DNA from 2 places in the Paenibacillus sp. ACRSA genome. Region 2 is predicted to be linked to the other one. Evidence: a T-box and tRNA genes for the amino acid it is inferred to sense, from the RefSeq annotation. Region 2 holds a T-box; the other holds one or more tRNA genes.
What was found. The T-box of region 2 lies ahead of MH215_RS24320 (valine--tRNA ligase). A T-box ahead of a tRNA ligase gene usually reads a tRNA of that ligase, here a tRNA-Val.
Positions count from the first base shown of each region.

Region 1: it has a tRNA-Val gene. The T-box ahead of MH215_RS24320 (valine--tRNA ligase) is inferred to sense a tRNA for this amino acid. The anticodon was not compared.

Region 1 is NZ_JAKRNP010000001.1:525,339-535,717, reverse strand. It holds gene MH215_RS02495 (hypothetical protein) at 1-114, shown strand, start outside; gene MH215_RS02490 (manganese catalase family protein) at 247-1,149, opposite strand; gene MH215_RS02485 (DUF3889 domain-containing protein) at 1,509-1,832, shown strand; gene MH215_RS02480 (hypothetical protein) at 2,002-2,217, shown strand; gene MH215_RS02475 (hypothetical protein) at 2,207-2,488, shown strand; gene MH215_RS02470 (DUF3892 domain-containing protein) at 2,569-2,805, opposite strand; gene MH215_RS02465 (GNAT family N-acetyltransferase) at 2,917-3,360, opposite strand; gene MH215_RS02460 (hypothetical protein) at 3,608-3,853, opposite strand; tRNA gene MH215_RS02455 (tRNA-Val) at 3,993-4,065, shown strand; gene MH215_RS02450 (hypothetical protein) at 4,203-4,886, opposite strand; gene MH215_RS02445 (M1 family metallopeptidase) at 5,128-7,353, shown strand; gene MH215_RS02440 (hypothetical protein) at 7,456-7,656, shown strand; gene MH215_RS02435 (hypothetical protein) at 7,888-8,442, shown strand; gene MH215_RS02430 (DUF1292 domain-containing protein) at 8,540-8,857, shown strand; gene MH215_RS02425 (aminotransferase class I/II-fold pyridoxal phosphate-dependent enzyme) at 8,999-10,379, opposite strand, start outside.
Region 2 is NZ_JAKRNP010000012.1:24,401-34,779, reverse strand. It holds gene cobA (uroporphyrinogen-III C-methyltransferase) at 1-619, shown strand, start outside; gene hemB (porphobilinogen synthase) at 765-1,766, shown strand; gene hemL (glutamate-1-semialdehyde 2,1-aminomutase) at 1,806-3,113, shown strand; gene MH215_RS24330 (RluA family pseudouridine synthase) at 3,110-4,012, shown strand; gene MH215_RS24325 (LysM peptidoglycan-binding domain-containing protein) at 4,213-5,742, shown strand; T-box leader at 5,971-6,248, shown strand; gene MH215_RS24320 (valine--tRNA ligase) at 6,307-8,973, shown strand; gene MH215_RS24315 (bifunctional folylpolyglutamate synthase/dihydrofolate synthase) at 9,053-10,379, shown strand, end outside.

The sequences.
Region 1 (10,379 bases), on a different contig from region 2:
AATATCGGATTGGGACTTGCCATGCTATTTGTGTGGGCATACTGTCTTATTTTGTTGTGTGTGACCTTGGTGATCTGGGGAAGATACATGTATAAAAAGGCAAACAGTAAGTAATCCGATAGAATCAATCTCATAATATTTACAAATGCAAGAAGCCCTCAATTCCATGCAAAGAGCAGGAACTGAGGGCTTTACCTTATCTATATTCGTTATTGGTGATCAAACTTTATCACACAAGAAGTCAGCTTAATCTGTAATATTGCCAGCCATTTTGAGGCGACGTGCAATTTCTTTGAAATCCTCTTGTGAAATGCCTGGAGCAAACTCTTCCTCGACCGGAGGAGCTTCAGGAATAGGAACACCTTCTGGTGCACCTTGAATGACCTCTAAAGGCAGCCCATCTTCAGGATGAGTTCCTTTCCAGATCTGGTTGATCGCATTGAAATCATTATCACTCCACGTATATAGCTTGGTGTGTACGCCTTTGTCTTCATATTTGCGAGTTTCATTAAAGGCTTTATTGTTCAAGGAAGGAATCGGAACCAGCTTTGTTACGTTGACGCCGGTTGCAATCTCCAATGCTTTGGCATAAGCCACAACATGAACGCCGCCGCGAACTAGCAGGAAACCAACAACTTCTCTTGCTGCAGGATGATCTGTCATTTCATACACTTTCATCTTATGGGTACGTGCGCCACATTCAAGGAAGAAATTGTGTAGCAAATCCTCGACGAGATTGCCGCTATTGAAGACGTTAGCACCTGTCCATGGATTCCCCATTGAATCAAAAGGCATAGCTCCTTGTGCCCCTGCCAAGTAGTGATACGAGAGGCGAGCATCCTTCACGGAACCTAGCGGGGTGTCATCAGGCTCTTTGTACTCCGTTGAGCCTCTAAGACATTTGTTAATGCCGTGTGACACAAGCTCAACATGGCCTAGTTCTTCCGCAGTAATACTCATCACCAGGTCATAGAACGGCTTTAACTTCTCTTTGGAGCGGAAATTAAAGGACTGATAGAGGTAGTTGTTCAATGTTGACATTTCTCCGAATTTGCCACCCAACAATTCTTGTATTGCTGCGGCTGCATTCGGATCCGGCTTCTCGACATCAGGAATTTCAATTGCAATTTCATCCATGCGTTTGAACATTCAAATGTAACCTCCTCTAGAATAAGTGCTAGATCAGTGAAGTCGTTCTGTCACTTGCCTATTACACTGGATTGGAGGTGCTCAAACAGTTTTATACATAAATGGTTCTTTTGTGGGGGTAAGGGCTTCTAGTTTTTTTTATTTTCCTTTTAAGTGAGATTTAAGTAGAATCAGTAATCATCCTAATGTAGTGTCAGGTGATTGGGGGATGAGCCTCGATCCTTCAACAACTAGGTATGAGATCATCTTAAGTATGATTCTGTGGGTTAGGCATCCAATCATCATAATTGTAAGCTCTTGGTGTAATTGGAGCCCTTGCGGGGCAGGCTAACGGGAAACAATCCCAAGGAGTGAGTAATATGAAAATGCTCATCGTTACTTTCATGTCGGTGATTCTCAGTTTTACGGGAGTTTTTGCAACAGGTAATGGAGCGACAATGCCGGATTATGCGAAGTGGGGAATCATTGCGGTTAAGGAAACCCAGACTAAGTATAATGTTGATATTGTAGATTATAAACATATTGGTCGTACCTCTCTTACAGCTAATCAGTCTAGGGAACAATTCAAGTTATGGGTACGAGCCAAAGACGGTAGAGAATTCGCGGTGTATGTCAATGTTGATTTTAATCCTTCAACTCAGCAATTAAAAAACGTACAATTTACAGAATCAGATCGACACTGAGTGCAAAGCTTGTTATAGCGGATTGCGAACTATAGAAACCAGGCAGCCCTGAGCAGAGGATGTCTGGTTTTATTTTTTATCCAAATCCTTTTTTTAGTTGTTGAATAAAGAACTTATGTTCGCATATAATAAATAACAAACGTATGTTCTTATATAGGGGGAGTCGTTAATGTTAGGTAAATACATCGGACAGATGGTTGAGCTTGTATACATGGATCGTGCAGGGCACATTACACAGCGGCAGATTCGAATTAACAGTGTACGAGGTGGATTGATTAAAGCATCCGCAGGAAAAGATGGGGCACCCCGAACATTTCTTGAACAGGGTATCCTAGCCTGGCGGCCAGTACTTCAAAAGGAAGGGAAGCTGGACTATGCTAAATGATTTTGATCGTAAAGTCTTACGAATTATTGTGAATTACGCGGGACAGCGCCGTCGTATGCCTCGTATGGATGAGCTGGAGACCAAGACAGGCAGAAGTAAAACGCTCATCCAAGAGTCCTTGCAGGAGCTTGAGCGCAGACAATATATTTACTGGGAGAACAAGTCAACACTTGAAGGTATTCAAATATTGCAGGCATGGGAGCAGGTGCCTACACCGATTCAAAAGCCCAAACCCAAAGTGGATGCCCTGAAATATTTTACGGAATATTAAACCGGCAATAAGAGTAATATCAAAAACGCCAACCCGTTAACACGGATTAGCGTTTTATATATCAGATCGATGATCTCAACTTAGAAGCTTGGCAATTGGTCGAGATTATTGGATGGATCACCATCGGCATCACCACGGATATACATCTCCCCATCCTTGCCCTTGAATACATTGACACCAGCAATCGCGCCAGCCTGTACTTCTGTCAGCGCCTGTTGATAATCTAACACCCGACCTGTTGAAGTTTGAAAGGCAGTTAGATCACCATCTCCATTCTTCTGCACGGCGGTGAAGCTTTCACGAGTTGTCTGATCCATGTTGTCACACTCTCCTTATCTGAACAAGTAGGATTCTGGTTTCAACCTTATCCTGTCCGGAACAGTAGAAAGTATGCATTGGAGAAGAGAAGTATAAGCCGTAAGTATTGATTATAATGCTTTTCTCATGCGAACATGCAGAATACCTGCATCGTAAAAAGGTTCATCCGAAATCACTTCATACCCTAATTTCTCATAGAACTTCTGAGCCTGACATTGTGCATCCAGTAGAGAATACGTTAAGCCTAGTTCACGTGCCCGCTCTTCCATCGCTAACAAAAGCACACGTCCATAACCAAATGAACGGTGGGATTGAAGTACAGCAATACGCTGCATTTTGGCGGTATCCTTGCTGTAATAGAGAAGACGTCCTGTTGCTACCGCTTGTCCATCCGCATACAATAATACATGGTGTGCATCGGGACTAATAACATCATATTGATCAATCTCCAGATCGGCGGGCACCTGTTGTTCGATTACAAAAACCTGATTGCGTATATCCAGAGCTTCTTGGAGCTGAGCCTCTGTTGTTACATAACTAATTTCCGCTGCCAATTCCATTCCTTCTTTCTGCTCTTGCGCGACGTGTAAGAATGCATTATACAAAAAAATGCATTTCCTGTATAGTTAAAGTGGAACATAATGGAAAGGGGTGTTGATGATGGGTATGGTAGGGGTTATGACCATAACACTCTTGTTATCTGCCGGCATGTTTGCTTTATTATATTATGTCACCAAGAAGGCGTATTCTAAGAAGTGGGATGAAGATGAGTAGTTGCGAGTTACACGATTAATGCAGAACTTAAGGTAGAATCTCACTATTTCCCTGCGGAGAATATACGTCCTGAATAACCGATTTGGAATATACATCAAGCCAGACCGGAAGTGCTTCAGTCCCACTTGGGCTCTGTAACTGTTGAAATTGTACAGTATGCTCATCCCGTTCCAAACTGCAGCCAGAAGCTACAATAATGACTAGGGAGGCACCGAGCAGAGCCACTAGTTTGGCAGTAACGTACTGTACGTTGCGTAATTGTATGTGCTTCATAGAGAATCACCTCATTATTCAATTGGGAATCATTCCTTTATTGTTCTCCAATATGGTGGTAATCTAACCACAAAACAATTGACAATGTACGCGGTTACTTGGTATGATACTGTTACTTGATTTACATATATATGTACATGATCTGTTAGCTCAGCTGGGAGAGCACTATCTTGACAGGGTAGGGGTCAGTGGTTCGAGCCCACTACAGATCATAGCTAAAAGCCCTTGGTTATCAAGGGCTTTTTTAATTGTTTGACCGTCAGCAGGAAGATGAAAAATGATTTTGGGGACGAATTGGGAATCACCATCTCATTTCAAATTAAAACATTCTCTCCTACTACGCTCAACTTCACATTTTAGTTCGTAGTCGCCCCAAATCCTTGACCCACTCACGATCTTTCCAGATCTCAGGATTATCAATCACCTGGTCTTCCCCGCGGATCATAGAATCATAGCTATCCTTCCCGCTAGTATACCAATCCACGATAACTAAATTTCCGCGTGAGTTCTGGATGAGAAATTCAGTAGGCTCGGCATAACTTCCCACATCCTTAATGACCTCTGCGTCTATTTTAAGATAGAAAAAGTCACCTTCATCATGAAACTCTGCTTTCTCAACACCTGCTTTAAGACCTGTTACTGTATTATCCGTAAGGTTATTTTGCAGAAATAATTCATGCTGGGAATCAATTTTCGCTTGCATATATTGTTTTAAGTTATCGTTGTCGAAATAAGTGTTCACATCAAATTCCGAGTCATTCCAAGTGGCTTTGTAATACGTTGTCAGAGCAGATACACACATGGCATAAGCCGATTCGAAATCTCGTACAGACAGACTATTCTGATCTAATGCTACAAACGTGGATGGTGTATTCGGAGTGTTCTCGGTAATCGTAGTCGTTTTGTTCTCTGGATTTATAACTTCTTGCTGAACATCTGTAACAGGGCGGACTAACTCTTCGTTATCCTCATTAACATTCGTACATGCACTAAGCATGATTAAAAGTAAAAATAACAAGTAAACTTGCTTCATCTACTCTCCCCCAAACACCAATCATTTGTAAAATGATATATTTATTCCATATTATGTAATCCTATATAGGCTGTCAAATCTGTTACCAACAAATGGGGCTTCCTAACTTTGATCAATATACTTCTCTTTTAAACGAAATACCGCCTTTTTTTAAACCAAAATTAAAGAAAACACAAATTCAACATAAGGTTCTTCTTCTAAACTTAAATCAACATTCAACATAACGTAGAGGAGAGAACATATGAAACATTCCAGATCATTCAAGTCCAAGTTTGCCAAAACCGGGATTACAGGTGCACTTGCCCTCATGTTTGCAGCGTATCCACTTGTGAACACCGATTATGCTATCGCACAGTCGGTATCTGCAACGATCCCAACTACAGGGTTAACGCAAACGATCCAAGACAATGTTAAGCAGCCGCAGGCATCGATTCAATACCACATTCAAGCTAAATTGAACGAGAAGGACATGACCTTGGAGGGTAGTGAGCGAATTACGTATCTCAACACAAGTAAGGATACATTGGAGCAATTGGTTCTTCATACATATGCGGATGCGAACCGCTCAGCATCCACGCAGGCAGACACGTTTGAACAGTCTAATGAGCAGATCAGCCAGAATAGTCCGGATAAAACAGCGCAAGATTTTCTCGGGGGGATCGACATCAAGCAAGTGGCACTGGCGGGAGGTCAAGCTCTGGATTATAAAAATGAAAATCAGGCGTTAACAGTGCAATTGCCAGATCCGATCCAACCAGGGGCATCCGTATCCCTACAAATTGATTTTCACTTGAAGATACCTTATGGATTGCAACGAATATCCTATTACAAGGACATCATCAATGGAGCACATTGGTTCCCTGTCATGTCAGTCTACGATGAAGGTAAACAAGTATGGAATACAGCACCATATAGCCGCACTTTCGAAAGCGATTATTACACCTCATCCGATTTTGACGTGCAACTGAGCGTGCCAGAGGATTATGAGGTAGCAATGCCTGGTGTCATGACAACAAGGGATGGTGCAGAGCAAGGCCGAAAAATCATATCCGCTCAGGCGAACAATACGCGGGAATTTGTTTTGTTTGCCAGCCCGAATTACACAGTGGCCAGCGTTACCCGCAATGGTTTGACGGTTGAATATTATTATTTGGACGACGAGCCTGGGAAGAAAGAAATTGCTGAACAATATATCGATCAGGCTTTCAAAGCTATGAATTTCTTTGGCAAGAAGTATGGACAGTATCCTTATCCAGAATTCCGAATTGTTGAATCGTATGTGGAGAATGTAGCTGTGGAGTATTCAAGACTGATTCAGATGGGACAGATGTCATCGGACTCTTTGCCAGAGAAAGACACCACGTTCATACATGAAATCGCGCATCAGTGGTTTCATGCGTTAATTGGTAATGATTCAGAGAACGAGTCGTTCTTAGATGAGGCGTTTGCTGACTTTTCGATGGTATATTTTCAGGAGAAGCAGGGAGATAAGCTCAACGGCTTTAACGCTTTACGTTTCGATAATGAACCTGTAGACTTAGCGATCGCTTCAACGAATGAAGAGGCAGGAGACATGGCAGGACTGTTGTACTATCAAAAAGGACGCCAAGCCATCTACCAGCTATTCCGCTCTGTCGGCGAAGAGAAATTTGATACTTTTATGCAAGCCTATTTCAAGCGATATGTCTACCAGAATGCGACGATTGATGGACTGCTTCGGACCATTGAAGATGTCTTAGGTAATGAACAGCGCAAGGAGATGGAAACTGCCTTATTACAGCCTAATTTTGTGTTAAAGCCTGAATTTCAGTTATCGCTTGAAGAGAGAACCGCCTATTTTCATGATATTTTTCAATTACAATATCAACAATCCTTAGATCTGGTTTCCGATCTTCCTGTTGAAGTGATGAATCGTCTGATGGCCAAGGTTCTTCAGGATGAGCCATTAACTATTGTCCTCAGTGATCAGCTAAGTAAACAAGCGGATAAGCAGCAAGAGGCGATAATGGGTCAATTAACGGCTTTTTTCAATACAAGTGGTGTGAAATATGATGTGGTGAAAGACCGCGGGGATTTGAAGCAAAAGATGAAGAGTGAGATATCAACAAGCAACTTGATTGTCTTTGGTAACGCGAAGAACAATGGATTCGTGCAAGCATTGAAACCCAGCATTATGGATCGAGCGAAGCAGATTGGTTTTGCTTGGAAAAATATGATGGAACAGCCTCATGCCTCAGGAGCATATATCATTAAACATCCGTATAACCAGAATCGGTTGATGCTGCATTATTTCTGGAATGAGGATCATCTGAGTGAAGAGGCCGCCCAAGCTTACCTGTTACAAATGCAGAACACAATTGGATTTACTAACGACTACTATCAGTACTATGTGATGGATGAGAAAGGTAAAGAGATGGCTGTCAAAAAAGTGAAAAATCCAATTGCGCATTACTTCTCTGAGGAATAACCCTGAAATTTTTGATAAATGACCTAAGATTGACACCAAACTGGGCGAACCCCCATATGATGCACTACATCAGTAAGCACTTGGGGAAATGGGGAATCCAGGATGGCAAAAGCAAAAGGCAAAAAGACGGCTGCATTAAAGAGTGACAAAGTGCGTGTATCCATGAAGCTGGTTACATCGGATGTATGTGAACGCTGTAAAACGCCCTGTACCCGGGGTATGGGCTATGCAGCCAGAATGCGGGTGGATGGAGCAATCGGTAAAGGTGTGCCTTGCATTTTAACCCGTCATACGTCATCTTGAACCCAATAGATGGAAATAACAAGCGACATGTAGCAGCTGCGTATAATAGTGCATTCATAAGAAACATATTATAGAAGCATTTCCTTTTAGGGAGTGCTTCTTTTTGAACGTTCCAAGGCGTGGAAAAAATTCTGGATAAAAAATGAAAAATGATGAAAAACAGCGCAACTTTGTGGCTGAATCTGGAGTATAAATGTACAACACCTAGCAGCGGGGAGGGAATATGACGGGATGAAATGGAAGAGAGTTTTGCTGTGTGTCACGGTTTTTTCCTTGCTCGGCGGATCCTTATTGTTTGCGGATTCAGTGAATGAGAAAATCCGAGTTCTAATTAATGGCAAGGAAGCGGCCGATGGCGGTTATTTAATTGATGGAACGACATATGTACCTGTTAGAGAAGCTGGCGGTATCGCCAGATGGGATAGTAACAACAAGAGAGTCACGGTGATCAAGCCGAATGTACATATTTTTCTGTTCAAAGGAGACACTGTGTTTGGTAACGTCAACGTAGGCAAACTGAAATTTAACGTGTTTTCTCAAGTGGACAGTCTAACAGCAGATGTGGCTGCCGTTAAAGTAACCATTACGAATCCAAATGGTCAGGTGAAAGATATTCAGTCACAGGAGCTTACAACGCAGAAAGACAACTTCTGGTTCCGCACCTATGATTTTACGTATGACTTCAACCGTGCTGGTAAATACCAAGTCGGATTTCATATTAAAGAAAATGCAAACAGTAACTATGTTCTGGTAGCTGAGAAAATCATTACCGCTCTGAACGATTGAACCAAAAATAACCTAGCTGGGTAAATTGACCTGGATTCATGAACATGTTACGATATGCAAGGTTACACTATTACTATTTACAAAGCGAGGTATTTCAATGAGCGATCACACACATGAACACGGCGCTGACTGCGGATGCGGTCACGACCATGACCACGACCACGAGCATGAAGAAGTTCTTCTGACACTAACAGACGAGAACGGAAACGACGTGGAGATGGTTTTGGTGGAGACGTTTGACGTGGAGAACCATGTTTATGCGCTCCTGCTGGAACGTAATAATCCTGAAGCTGACGGCATCATTCTGCGTATGGAAGAAGAAGACGAAGAAATGGTGCTCTACAATATTGAAGACGAAGCCGAGTGGGGCCGTGTTGAAGCGGCGTACAACGAACTCGTTGCAAGCCAAGAATAGTCATTCTTTCGGAATAATAACAAGACTCCTTGATATCAAGGGGTCTTGTTGTTTTGTTTGTTCTTTTGCACAAAAAAAAGAACCAGGCGGGCAAGCCTGGCTCTTGGTCTAAGCATTTATATATGACTGCAGCAAGATCTTCTAGAAGATCGCATCTGCTTCCACGATTACTTTTACATTCGTCACGCTTCGGTCTTCAGGGCCTTTAACGGGCAATCCAACCTCAACATGGTCGATAATGTAGTCAATATTCTCTTGAGTAATGACTTCACCTGGAAGTAGAATTGGAATGCCTGGTGGGTATACATAGATAAACTCCGAGATAATACGTCCTGCAGATTCTCTGAAAGGAATGACTTCCGTATCTCCGTAGAAAGCATCACGCGGCGTGAGCATCAATTGCGGAATATCTGGAACTTTAACAACAAGCTCATGAGCTGGATTAACCTGATAATAGGTTCTGGACAGATCCTGCAAGGCATTGAGTAAGATTCCTACAGAGTCGTCTGTATCACCTGGCGTCACAAGGCACAGAATATTGTACATATCACTGAGTTCGACCTCAATGTTGTAATGTTCACGTAACCAGTTTTCCGTTTCGTAACCTGTAATACCCAGGTGGCGAACATGAATCGTAACTTTGGTTGGATCATAATTAAACGTCGCTTCCGTACCCAGCAGTTCCTTGCCGAAGCAATACAATCCATCGATATCATTAATGGTTCGTCTGGCGAATTCAGCCAAGTCAATTGCTTTCTGTGCAATCTCATGACCATGCAGAGCCAGATTGCGTCTAGATGTATCAAGTGAAGCAAGCAAAATGTATGAAGTTGATGTCGATGTGAGCAGGCTCAGGATTGTCTGTACACGCTGTGGATTCACGAATCCATTCTTCGTATTCAGATTGAGTACGGAACTCTGTGTCATGGAACCACCGAGCTTGTGGACACTTGTTGCAGCCATATCAGCTCCTGCTGCCATTGCAGACAAGGGAAGATCCTCATGAAAATGAATAAGCACGCCATGTGCCTCGTCTACAAGGACAGGAACCTGGTAGCTGTGTGCCAGCTCAACGATTGATTTTAGATCTGTACATACGCCGTAGTAGGTTGGATTAATGACGAGTAACGCCTTAGCATCCGGATGGCGCTCAAGAGCGCGACGTATGGATTGAATCGTTACTCCGTGATCGATACCAAGATTCACATCTTGTGCAGGAGAAACGAAGACAGGTTTCGCGCCTGAGAAAATGATGGCAGACAGTACCGATTTGTGCACATTACGGGGCACAATAATTTTGTCGCCAGGTCCGCAGACCGATAGAATCATCGTCATAATCGCACTGCTTGTACCTTGTACACTAAAATAGGTATAATCTGCTCCGAAGGCATCGGCAGCCAGCATCTGAGCTTCCTGGATCACACCTGTCGGCTGATGCAGGTCATCCAGTGGTGCGATGTTGATTAAATCTATGGAGAAGGCATTATCGCCAATAAATTCACGGAATTCGGTATCCGCTCCC
Region 2 (10,379 bases):
GAGTGTGAATGGCGTTGAGTTTTTCTTCCGTCATTTGGAGCAAGAAGGCAAAGATATTCGCTCCATCCATCGTGCCCGAATTGCAGCCGTAGGACCTTCTACTGCAGAAGCCCTGCGCAAACATGGCATTGCAGCCGAAATGGTCAAAGGTCCTTTCCAAGCGGAAGGTATGCTTGAAGCGTTTGAAAGCGAGTTGAAAGAGGGGCAGCGTGTGCTGCTTCCTCATGGTGACCTTGCGCGCTCCTGGTTGCCAGAGCAACTGAAGGAGCGGGGGCTTCACGTCACGGAAGCGATCATCTACGATACAATCCTTGCTGGCGAGGATGATGATGAGTTACTGAAATTGTTAGAAGAGGGCGGTATTCACGCCGTAACATTCACAAGCTCATCTACAGTTACGAACTTTATGAACATTCTGAAGCGCATGGGGATTCAAGATCCACTGCCTTTATTGAAAAATGTGGAGATTGCTTGCATCGGGCCGGTCACGGCGAAGACGGCAGAGGCTGCTGGGTTGAAAGTGACCTTGATGGCAGAAGAGGCAACAATTGAGAGTATGATCTCCGTATTGTGTGATTGGAAGCGGACACCGACGACGGTCGAATCTTCCTCACTCTGATTAATACTTCAGAATCGCAAGCGGGTATACATTGCGATTTCACGTAGCTTTTGCATAAATCTGGATGACTGAAGCGTGCTGAATTCGTTAAGAACCAGCGCGCTTCCCTTTTTGCTCGATTTAACTTTTGAAGGAGGTTTCAACGATGAGTTTTCCAATTGTACGACATCGTCGTTTGCGTCAATCTGTAGGGATCCGTAACATGGTCAGAGAGAACCAACTGAGTGTGGATGATTTTATTCAGCCGATCTATGTGACGTATGGAGAGAATGTAAAATCTGAAATAAAGTCAATGCCGGGTGTATTCCGCTTCTCGTTAGATCGTCTTCAAGAAGAAGTGACCGAAATTGCAGAGCTCGGTATTCCGGCTGTGCTGTTGTTTGGTATTCCAGAAACGAAGGATAGTGTTGGTTCGTCTGGTTTTGCCGAAGATGGTATTGTGCAGGAAGCTACGAGATTGATCAAATCCTGGTATCCAGAGCTGCTTGTTATCGCAGATACCTGTCTGTGTGAATTCACAGATCACGGACATTGCGGTATGGTGCACACCTTTGAGGTGGATGGTCATACTTGTGGTGATGTTCTAAATGATGAGTCATTGGAGCTATTGGTGAAGACAGCAGTATCCCAGGCTAAAGCAGGAGCAGACATTATTGCTCCCTCCAACATGATGGATGGATTTGTACAAGCCATTCGAGCTGGACTCGATGAGAATGGATTTAGTCATATCCCAATCATGTCTTACTCGGTAAAATACGCTTCGGCATTCTATGGCCCATTCCGCGAAGCAGCTGACTCTACACCGCAGTTTGGAGATCGGAAATCATATCAGATGGATCCGGCCAATGCGCGTGAGGCTCTACGTGAAGCTGAAACGGATGTGTTTGAGGGTGCGGATATGCTCATGGTGAAACCATCACTTTCTTATTTGGACGTCTTGCGTACGATTAGAGATCAGTTCGATCTGCCTCTTGTAGCTTATAACGTAAGTGGGGAGTACGCTATGGTGAAAGCAGCAGCTATCCAAGGATGGATTGATGAGAAAAAGGTTGCGATGGAGATCCTGCTTAGTATGAAGCGTGCAGGAGCAGATATGATTATTACCTACTACGGAAAAGATGCTTCTCGTTGGTTAGCAGAGAAGTAATGGCTTTCTTTTGAATACAGGATATTAAGGAGGGTGTTTATGACTGTACAACAACAAGGAAATCGTCGAAATGATGAGCGCTCACGTAGCGCATTTGAAGAAGCGAAGCAGTACATACCGGGAGGGGTGAATAGTCCGGTTCGAGCATTCAAATCGGTTGGACTTACGCCTATTTATGCAGAACGCGGCGAAGGTTCTAAGATTTACGATATTGATGGCAATGTTTTTATTGATTATGTAGGTTCCTGGGGTCCACTTATTATGGGACATGCACATCCTGACGTTGTAGAGGCTCTCCGAGAAACAGCGCTAAAAGGAACAAGTTTTGGTGCACCAACGTTGCTTGAGACAGAGATGGCTAAGCTCGTATGTGAACGCGTACCATCGATTGATATTGTGCGGATGGTAAATTCGGGTACGGAAGCAACGATGAGTGCCATTCGATTGGCTCGTGGTGCAACGGGACGTAGCAAAATTTTGAAATTTGAAGGCTCTTATCATGGACATGCAGACAGCTTGCTCATCAAAGCAGGCTCTGGTGTTGCAACACTGGGTCTTCCAGACAGTCCGGGTGTACCAGAAGGTGTGGCTACAAATACGATTACAGTACCATATAATGATCTGGAATCTGTGAGTCTTGCCTTTGAACGCTTCGGTGAAGAGCTGGCAGCTGTAATCGTGGAGCCAGTTGCAGGTAATATGGGCGTTGTTCCTCCGACTCCAGGTTTTCTTGAAGAACTGCGCAGCTTAACAACGAAGTATGGCAGCTTGCTTATTTTTGATGAAGTTATGACGGGATTCCGTGTGGGTCTGAATTGTGCACAGGGGCGTTATGGTGTGACACCAGATCTAACATGTCTTGGTAAAGTCATTGGTGGTGGACTGCCTGTAGGTGCATATGGCGGCCGACGTGATCTAATGGAGCAAATGGCACCATCAGGACCGATCTATCAAGCAGGTACACTTAGCGGTAATCCGCTCGCAATGGCGGCAGGATATACAACCCTCAAGCTGCTGTCACCGGAAGTCTATGATCGTTTGGAGCTGCTATCCGCTCGCTTGCAGGCTGGGTTCGAGAAGAATGCAGCAGAAGCAGGTGTGGCAGTAACGATTAACCGAGTTGGTTCGATGGTATGCCCATTCTTTAGTAGCGTACCAGTAACCAATTATGATATTGCTAAAGAAAGCAATCTGGATCAGTTCCGTCGTTACTTTGCTGCAATGGTTGATCAGGGTGTGAGTGTAGCTCCATCTCAGTATGAAGGAATGTTCGTCTCTGGTGTGCATACAGAGCAGGACATCGACGATACGATCGAAGCTAACCGTAAGGCTCTCTTATCTTTATGAGTATCAAAAGTTGGAAACGCCGCGGGGATTGGCTTGAACTGATGCCTGGTAAAGTGGTGACGGGTAGTTCGGACAAGCAGATGGCCGTAGAGCAATGGCTGCAATCTGAACTCCAGCTCCCAGAGAAAATGCTACGTCAGTTACAAGCGAATCAGGGCATACAACTTGCAGGGGACCGGCTTCGGCTGGCCCTTTTTGCATCTCGCCCAATTGATGTTGAACCACGCTGGGCGGAGATTGATGTGTTATATGAGGATGACTTCTGTCTGGTTGTGCACAAACCTGCCGGAATGAAGCTGCACCCGGATGGGAGCCGAGTAGACACTGCAATTACACTGGATCATGCGGTTGCTTCGTATTATGAGATGAGCGGCATTCAGGCAAGCGTACGTCATGTGCACCGATTAGATGTAGATACAACCGGCCCTGTGTTATATGCCAAAAATGCTTTTGCCCTTGCCAAACTGGATGGAGCGATGCGCAGTAAGGAGATTGGACGCCATTACGTGGCGATTGCTGGGGGACAAGTACCCGATACGTTACAGCTGATTAATGCGCCCATTGGCAAGGACAGACATCATAAGCAACGAAGACGTGTCTCTCCAAATGGACAGGAGGCGATCACTCACATTCAGCTTGTAGAAGTCTTTCCAAAAGCAACCTTAGTTCGACTTACGCTGGATACTGGGCGCACACATCAGATCCGGGTTCATATGGGATATGCGGGACATGCCCTAATTGGAGATGAATTGTATGGGGGTACACCGGATCGCATTGGACGTCAAGCTCTGCATGGAGAGCTATTAGTGTTCAAGCACCCTCTTACCGGAGCGGTAATTGAGGTCGCTGATCCTTGGCCCGATGATTTTAAACAACTGATCGATCGAGTAAGTAGATAGTGCGTGTTCAAAACATCCTTCGTAATCAAAAGCGGACTTTTTGAACAACCTCTAATAGGTAATAAATACAGAAGGTTTGAACAAAGGTGGCATGCTCATCTCATCCATGGCATATAGATTGGGTAACGAAGGATTTAGACCATGGATCAGTCCCATGAGAAGGATCATGGTGAACATATGCCGAAAGGAGGACGCCACCTTTGTTGAATCAACCTTATGGTTTACGGTTCGATATTTATGAGCGCGTTCATTTGTCTGAGGGAGTCCCTGCAATTGAAGAGTTGGAGGAAATTGAGTTATACCCGCGTATTCAAGTCATCGGTCAGGATGATCATGCTACATTGCGAGGCCATCTTCTACTCACAGGTACGTACCGCGGCGAGGAGACAGCTTCAGAAGAGCTTAAGCATTTTATTCCTGTTGAAATCACGGTACCCTTGAATCGAGTAAGATCCATTGAGGACATTTCTATTGAAATTGAAAATTTTGATGTCGACTTGTTATCGAATCGCAGTCTGAACATTACAGGAGTTCTATCTCTTCGAGGTATTGAAGGTTTTCCAGTCGAAGAACCCCAAGTATGGACAGCCGATGAGTTTACGGTCGTACACTCGCCAGATCAGCAGCAGGGTCAGCGTTCCACAGATTCAGAATTAGAGCAGGAAAATAACCTGAACACCTTTGCACAAGAATACTTGCTGCAGCGAAGTGAAGAGGAAGGACTTATCGAGTCAGCAAATGCTGCATTGGATGGTCAGTTCGAGGCTGATTCACAACAAGCAGCGGATGAGCCTATTCGCAGCGAAGATGCGGAGCAACCAGAGCTATTATCCCAGTCCTTCACGGAACCTACCTATGCAGAGCAACCGGAAGCCGAGGATCAAGCGTACAGACCTAACGCTGTGGACGAGGCGTATACCTCTTTCATTTTCCAAGGAGAGGAACCGGCTCATAATGAAGTCGCTGACACGCCATCACCGGTATCTTCCTTTTTGGCCGAAACTGCGGATCGCCTAGCCTCTTATCCTGAATCAGAGCCCTTAGTGCCGCTGGCTGAAGAACCATCGTCTGTTTGGTCCGAGCCTTCTGTGGAGACCCTACATACGAATGCTGGATCAGACCAGTCAACAGCCCAAGAAGAGACGCCTAATGTGTGGCATTTTGAATCTGCTCGATCGATTCCTCAACAGGAGGATCCCCCAGTTGCCGAAGCTCCGGAGAACTGGCAGGAAGCGTTTGCCCCTTCTGAATTAGAAACGGCAGGAGCAGATCGGCCCTTACAGGAGACTTCGGATGCAGAAGGAATTGCTCAACAAAGTGCGCTTATCCCTGAACCTGTAGCTGAGACGGAAGACAAGCCGGAGCTCAAAGTGGCTTTTGGTAGCAAAAAAGAATCCTCTCTAAGAGAGGAAAGTGGAGTGGGTATATCCTCCTTGTTATCCTCTGGCAGAGCCGTACGTGAGGCAGATGCAGATCGCGAAGATGAAGCGGCCACAGATGCAGTGCCAGTCGAGGCTTATTCGTCTGATGACGGACAGTGGAAGAATCTATTCCTTGGTACAATTGTGGAACAGACCCCATTCCGTAAAGTGAAATTATGCATTGTTCAGCGAGAAGAGACGCTGGATACGATTGCAGATCGGTACCAGTTAAGCACCCGGGAGCTTCAGCTCTATAATCGCTTATCCGAGCAGGTTGTTGAAGAAGGGCAGATCTTATATATACCGTAACCGAAATTCATGAGTAAACTTCACCCGTTATCTCTAGGGATGGCGGGTTTTTTGCGATTTTTTTTGAAAAAGCGAAATGTTATGCTCGTTTGTATTCTCAAGCGGGTTTCATTGACGACGTCTTAGTGGCTAAGTTTAGTGGCTAAGTATGCATGGGGTTGCCTTATTCCGCTGTTACCAGGTTGACTATCGCGCATGGTCAGGGTATGATGTGTTTAGGTTTTTTGAAGAATAACTTGGATCGGGAGTAGTAGACAGGATGACCTTTCAGAGAGTGGGATTGTATCGCTGAGAAATTCCGCAGGAACCAACTGTTCGAAGTCGCCCGGGAGTTGCCTATTTGAATTCACGGAATGATCTGATGGATGATTTCATTGTGAGGTAGGATAGGCCGGTAGCAGCCGTTATCTGCTTGAAGTGTCACGTGTACCCGTAAGGGAGATCTGTATTTTTTGGTCTGCGTGAAACAAAGGTGGTACCGCGAAAGCTAACCTTTCGTCCTTTGATGGATGAAAGGTTTTTTTGTTTTTTGGCGATGATGATTAAGTAACGGAGGAATGACACATGTCTGAACAAAAAAATTCAGCTACACCTGAAATGCCAACAACCTATGATCCAAAAGCTGCCGAGCAGAAATGGTACTCCTTTTGGACGGAACGTGGATATTTCAAGGCAGGACAACGTAAGGACGCTGAGCCTTTTACCATTGTAATCCCACCACCTAACGTAACAGGGATGCTGCACATTGGGCATGCACTTGACTTTACATTACAGGATATTCTGATCCGTACCAAACGGATGCAAGGGTATGATGCGCTATGGTTGCCGGGTTCAGACCACGCAGGTATTGCTACACAAACCAAAGTTGAGCAGAAGCTACGTGAAGAAGGTCTAACTCGTTATGACCTTGGACGCGAGAAGTTTTTGGATAAAGTATGGGACTGGAAAGATCAGTATGCAACAACAATTCGTCAGCAATGGGGTAAAATGGGGCTTTCTCTCGATTATTCACGTGAGCGTTTTACGTTGGATGAAGGGTTGTCTCAAGCTGTACGTAAAGTCTTTGTTCAATTGTACGAGAAAGGTCTCATTTACAGAGGCAAACGTATTATCAACTGGGATCCAGTAAACCGGACAGCCTTGTCCGATATTGAAGTTGAGTACAAAGAAGTACAGGGTCACTTGTATCATCTGCGTTATCCACTCAAAGACGGAAGTGGTTACGTTACCGTAGCAACAACACGTCCTGAAACGATGCTTGGCGATACAGCGGTTGCTGTCCATCCAAAAGATGAGCGTTATGCAGATATGATTGGCAAAATGCTCGTATTGCCTATTATCGGACGCGAAATTCCGATTGTTGCCGATGATTATGTGGATAAAGAGTTCGGGAGTGGTGCGGTTAAAATCACGCCTGCTCATGATCCGAATGACTTTGAAGTAGGTCAGCGTCATAATCTGCCTCAGATCACGGTAATGGATGAGACCGGTACGATGAATGAAGAGGCTGGCAAATATCAAGGACTTGATCGCAGCGACTGCCGTAAGCAGATTGTAGCGGATCTGAAGGAACTCGGTGTACTGATTAACATCGAGGATCATACACACCAAGTTGGACATAGCGAACGGACTGGAGCTGTAGTTGAGCCATATTTGTCCACGCAATGGTTCGTAGAGATGAAACCTCTTGCAGAAAGAGCCATTCAGAAGCAAAAAGGTGGAGATGGCGTAAACTTCGTCCCAGACCGCTTTGAGAAAACATATCTCAACTGGATCGAAAATGTTCGCGATTGGTGTATTTCTCGTCAGTTGTGGTGGGGACATCGTATCCCTGCTTGGTATGACGAAGAGACAGGTGAAATCATCGTATCTGCAGAAGATCCAACGACATTACCTGAAAATGCTGGACGTAAGCTTAGACAAGATGAGGACGTATTGGATACATGGTTCAGTTCTGCTCTATGGCCGTTCTCTACACTTGGATGGCCGGAAGAGACAGAAGATCTGCAACGTTATTACCCAACAAGTGTACTTGTAACGGGTTATGACATTATCTACTTCTGGGTATCACGTATGATCTTTACAGCATTGGAGTTCACGGATGAAGTTCCGTTTAAGGATGTCTTGATGCATGGTCTTGTTCGTGATGCAGATGGACGCAAAATGTCCAAATCACTGGGCAACGGTGTAGATCCGCTTGATGTTATCGAAAAATATGGCGCGGATGCGATGCGTTATATGATCTCAACAAGCAGCACGCCAGGTCAGGATTTACGTTTCCGCTGGGAGCGTGTAGAGCAGGCGCGTAACTTTGCGAACAAAATCTGGAACGCTTCTCGTTTCGCTCTGATGAATTTAGAAGGGTTCACGTTCGAAGATCGCGACATCTCTGGAGAGCTTGGAACAGCAGACTATTGGATTTTGCACCGTCTGAACGAAACTTCCCGAGATATTACGCGTCTAATCGAAGCATACGAATTTGGGGAAACAGGCCGTTTGCTGTATAACTTCATCTGGGATGATCTCTGTGACTGGTATATTGAGTTTGCCAAACTGTCATTCTACGGCGAGGATCCTGTGGCGAAGAAAAAAACACAATCCGTATTGGCTTATGTGCTCGATCAGACAATGCGCTTGATTCATCCGTTTATGCCGTATATCTCCGAGGAAATTTGGCAGCATCTACCCCATGAAGGCGAGACCATCACACTGGCTGCTTGGCCGGTATATGATCCAGCTTTGGAAAATCCGGAAGCCGTTGCAGAGATGAATCTGTTGATGGATACGATTCGTGCCGTTCGTAACATTCGCGCTGAAGTGAACGTGCCAATGAGTAAGAAGATTGAGTTGATGGTGAAAGCGAACAGCCCAGAGGCGTATAGCATCATTGAGCGCAATAGCCACTACATCCAACGATTCTGTAATACGTCCGAGTTCGACAGTGGGCTTGATCTCAATTCACCGGATAAAGCAATGACTGCTGTCATTACAGGTGCTGAGTTGTATTTGCCGCTGGCAGGACTTATTGATATTGAGCAGGAAGTGGCTCGCCTAGAAAAAGAGTTACAGAACCTTGAAGGCGAAGTACTCCGTGTAGAGAAAAAGCTGGCAAACGAAGGATTTGTTGCTAAGGCTCCGGCCAAGGTTATCGAAGAAGAGCGTGCCAAACAAGCGGATTACTCGGATAAACGGGATAAAGTTATTGCCCGGATCAAGGAACTGAAAGGTTAAGAATATCTGGGTCGGGTGGACATGAATGACGCCATCCGGCCGCTTTTTTCAATCAAACTCATGACCGAAGGTGAAGCAGATGACTGAACTTAATGAGACAGGTGTGAATACGCCTTTACGAACGTATAACGAGGCTGTGGACTGGATTAATGGTCTTATTCCTTTTGGAATCAGACCCGGACTGGAACGAATCATAGAATTGATGTCCCGGCTCGGTAATCCACATCAACGTCTTAAATTTATTCATGTCGCGGGAACGAACGGCAAAGGTTCGACTTGCGCTTTTTTGACGTCAGTTCTTCTTCAGGCGGGATATGATGTTGGCACATTTACATCGCCGTATATTACGAAGTTTACGAACCGTTTCCAGTATAACGGGGAAGATATTCCTGAAGAGACATTGTTGAAATTGTCTAATCGATTACATCCTTTGGTGCATGATATGGCAGCTACCGAGCTTGGTTCACCTACGATGTTTGAGGTGTCGACGGCACTGGCCCTCCTTTACTACGCGGAAGAGTGTTACCCCGATGTTGTAGTATGGGAAACTGGGCTGGGGGGAAGGATGGACGTAACGAATATTGTTACACCTGTCGTATCGATCATCACTAACATTGGTATGGATCATACAGATGTACTCGGCGATACCATTGAAATGATTGCAAGCGAGAAGGCGGGGATCATTAAACCGGGTGTACCGGTCGTTACTCTCGCAACTCAACCTGAAGCAGTGAAGGTGATTGAGGAGACGGCAGAGCGACTTCGATCAACCGTATACTTGGCTGGTAGACAGTTTACTTATCATAGGCTGGATAGCGACGAGAAGGGTCAATCTTTTCATTTTGCAGGACCTTTCCGTGAGTTGGACGTTCGTATTCGTATGCAAGGTGTACATCAATGTGACAATGCAGCGGGTGCGCTTATGGTACTTGAATTGCTACGCCAGTACATGGCATTTATGTTGGATGAAGAAGATATTCTACTTGGAATGGAGCATGCCTTCTGGGCAGGGCGGTTCGAGAAAGTCATCGACGAACCCCGAATTGTTCTGGACGGAGCACATAATCCTGAAGGCGCTGAATCCCTAGCCAAGAGCATTATCGACGTATATCCCCACAACAAGTTAAATTTGATGATGGGTATGCTGGCGAATAAGCATCACGAAGCGTATTTGCAGCATATACTGCCACTAGTGGATACGCTGATCCTGACCGAACCAGATTTCCGACGCAAAATGGATGCAGCCGATCTGCTGCAGATTGTCGAACAAGTACGTCCTGCCATTGCGAAGCCGGAGCTGGAAATCATCGTCGAGCCTGAATGGGCGAAGGCACTTGATCTATTGAAGTCACGGACGGAAGCGGAGGATCTGGGGGTAGTGTCTGGTACACTGTATTTAATTGCAG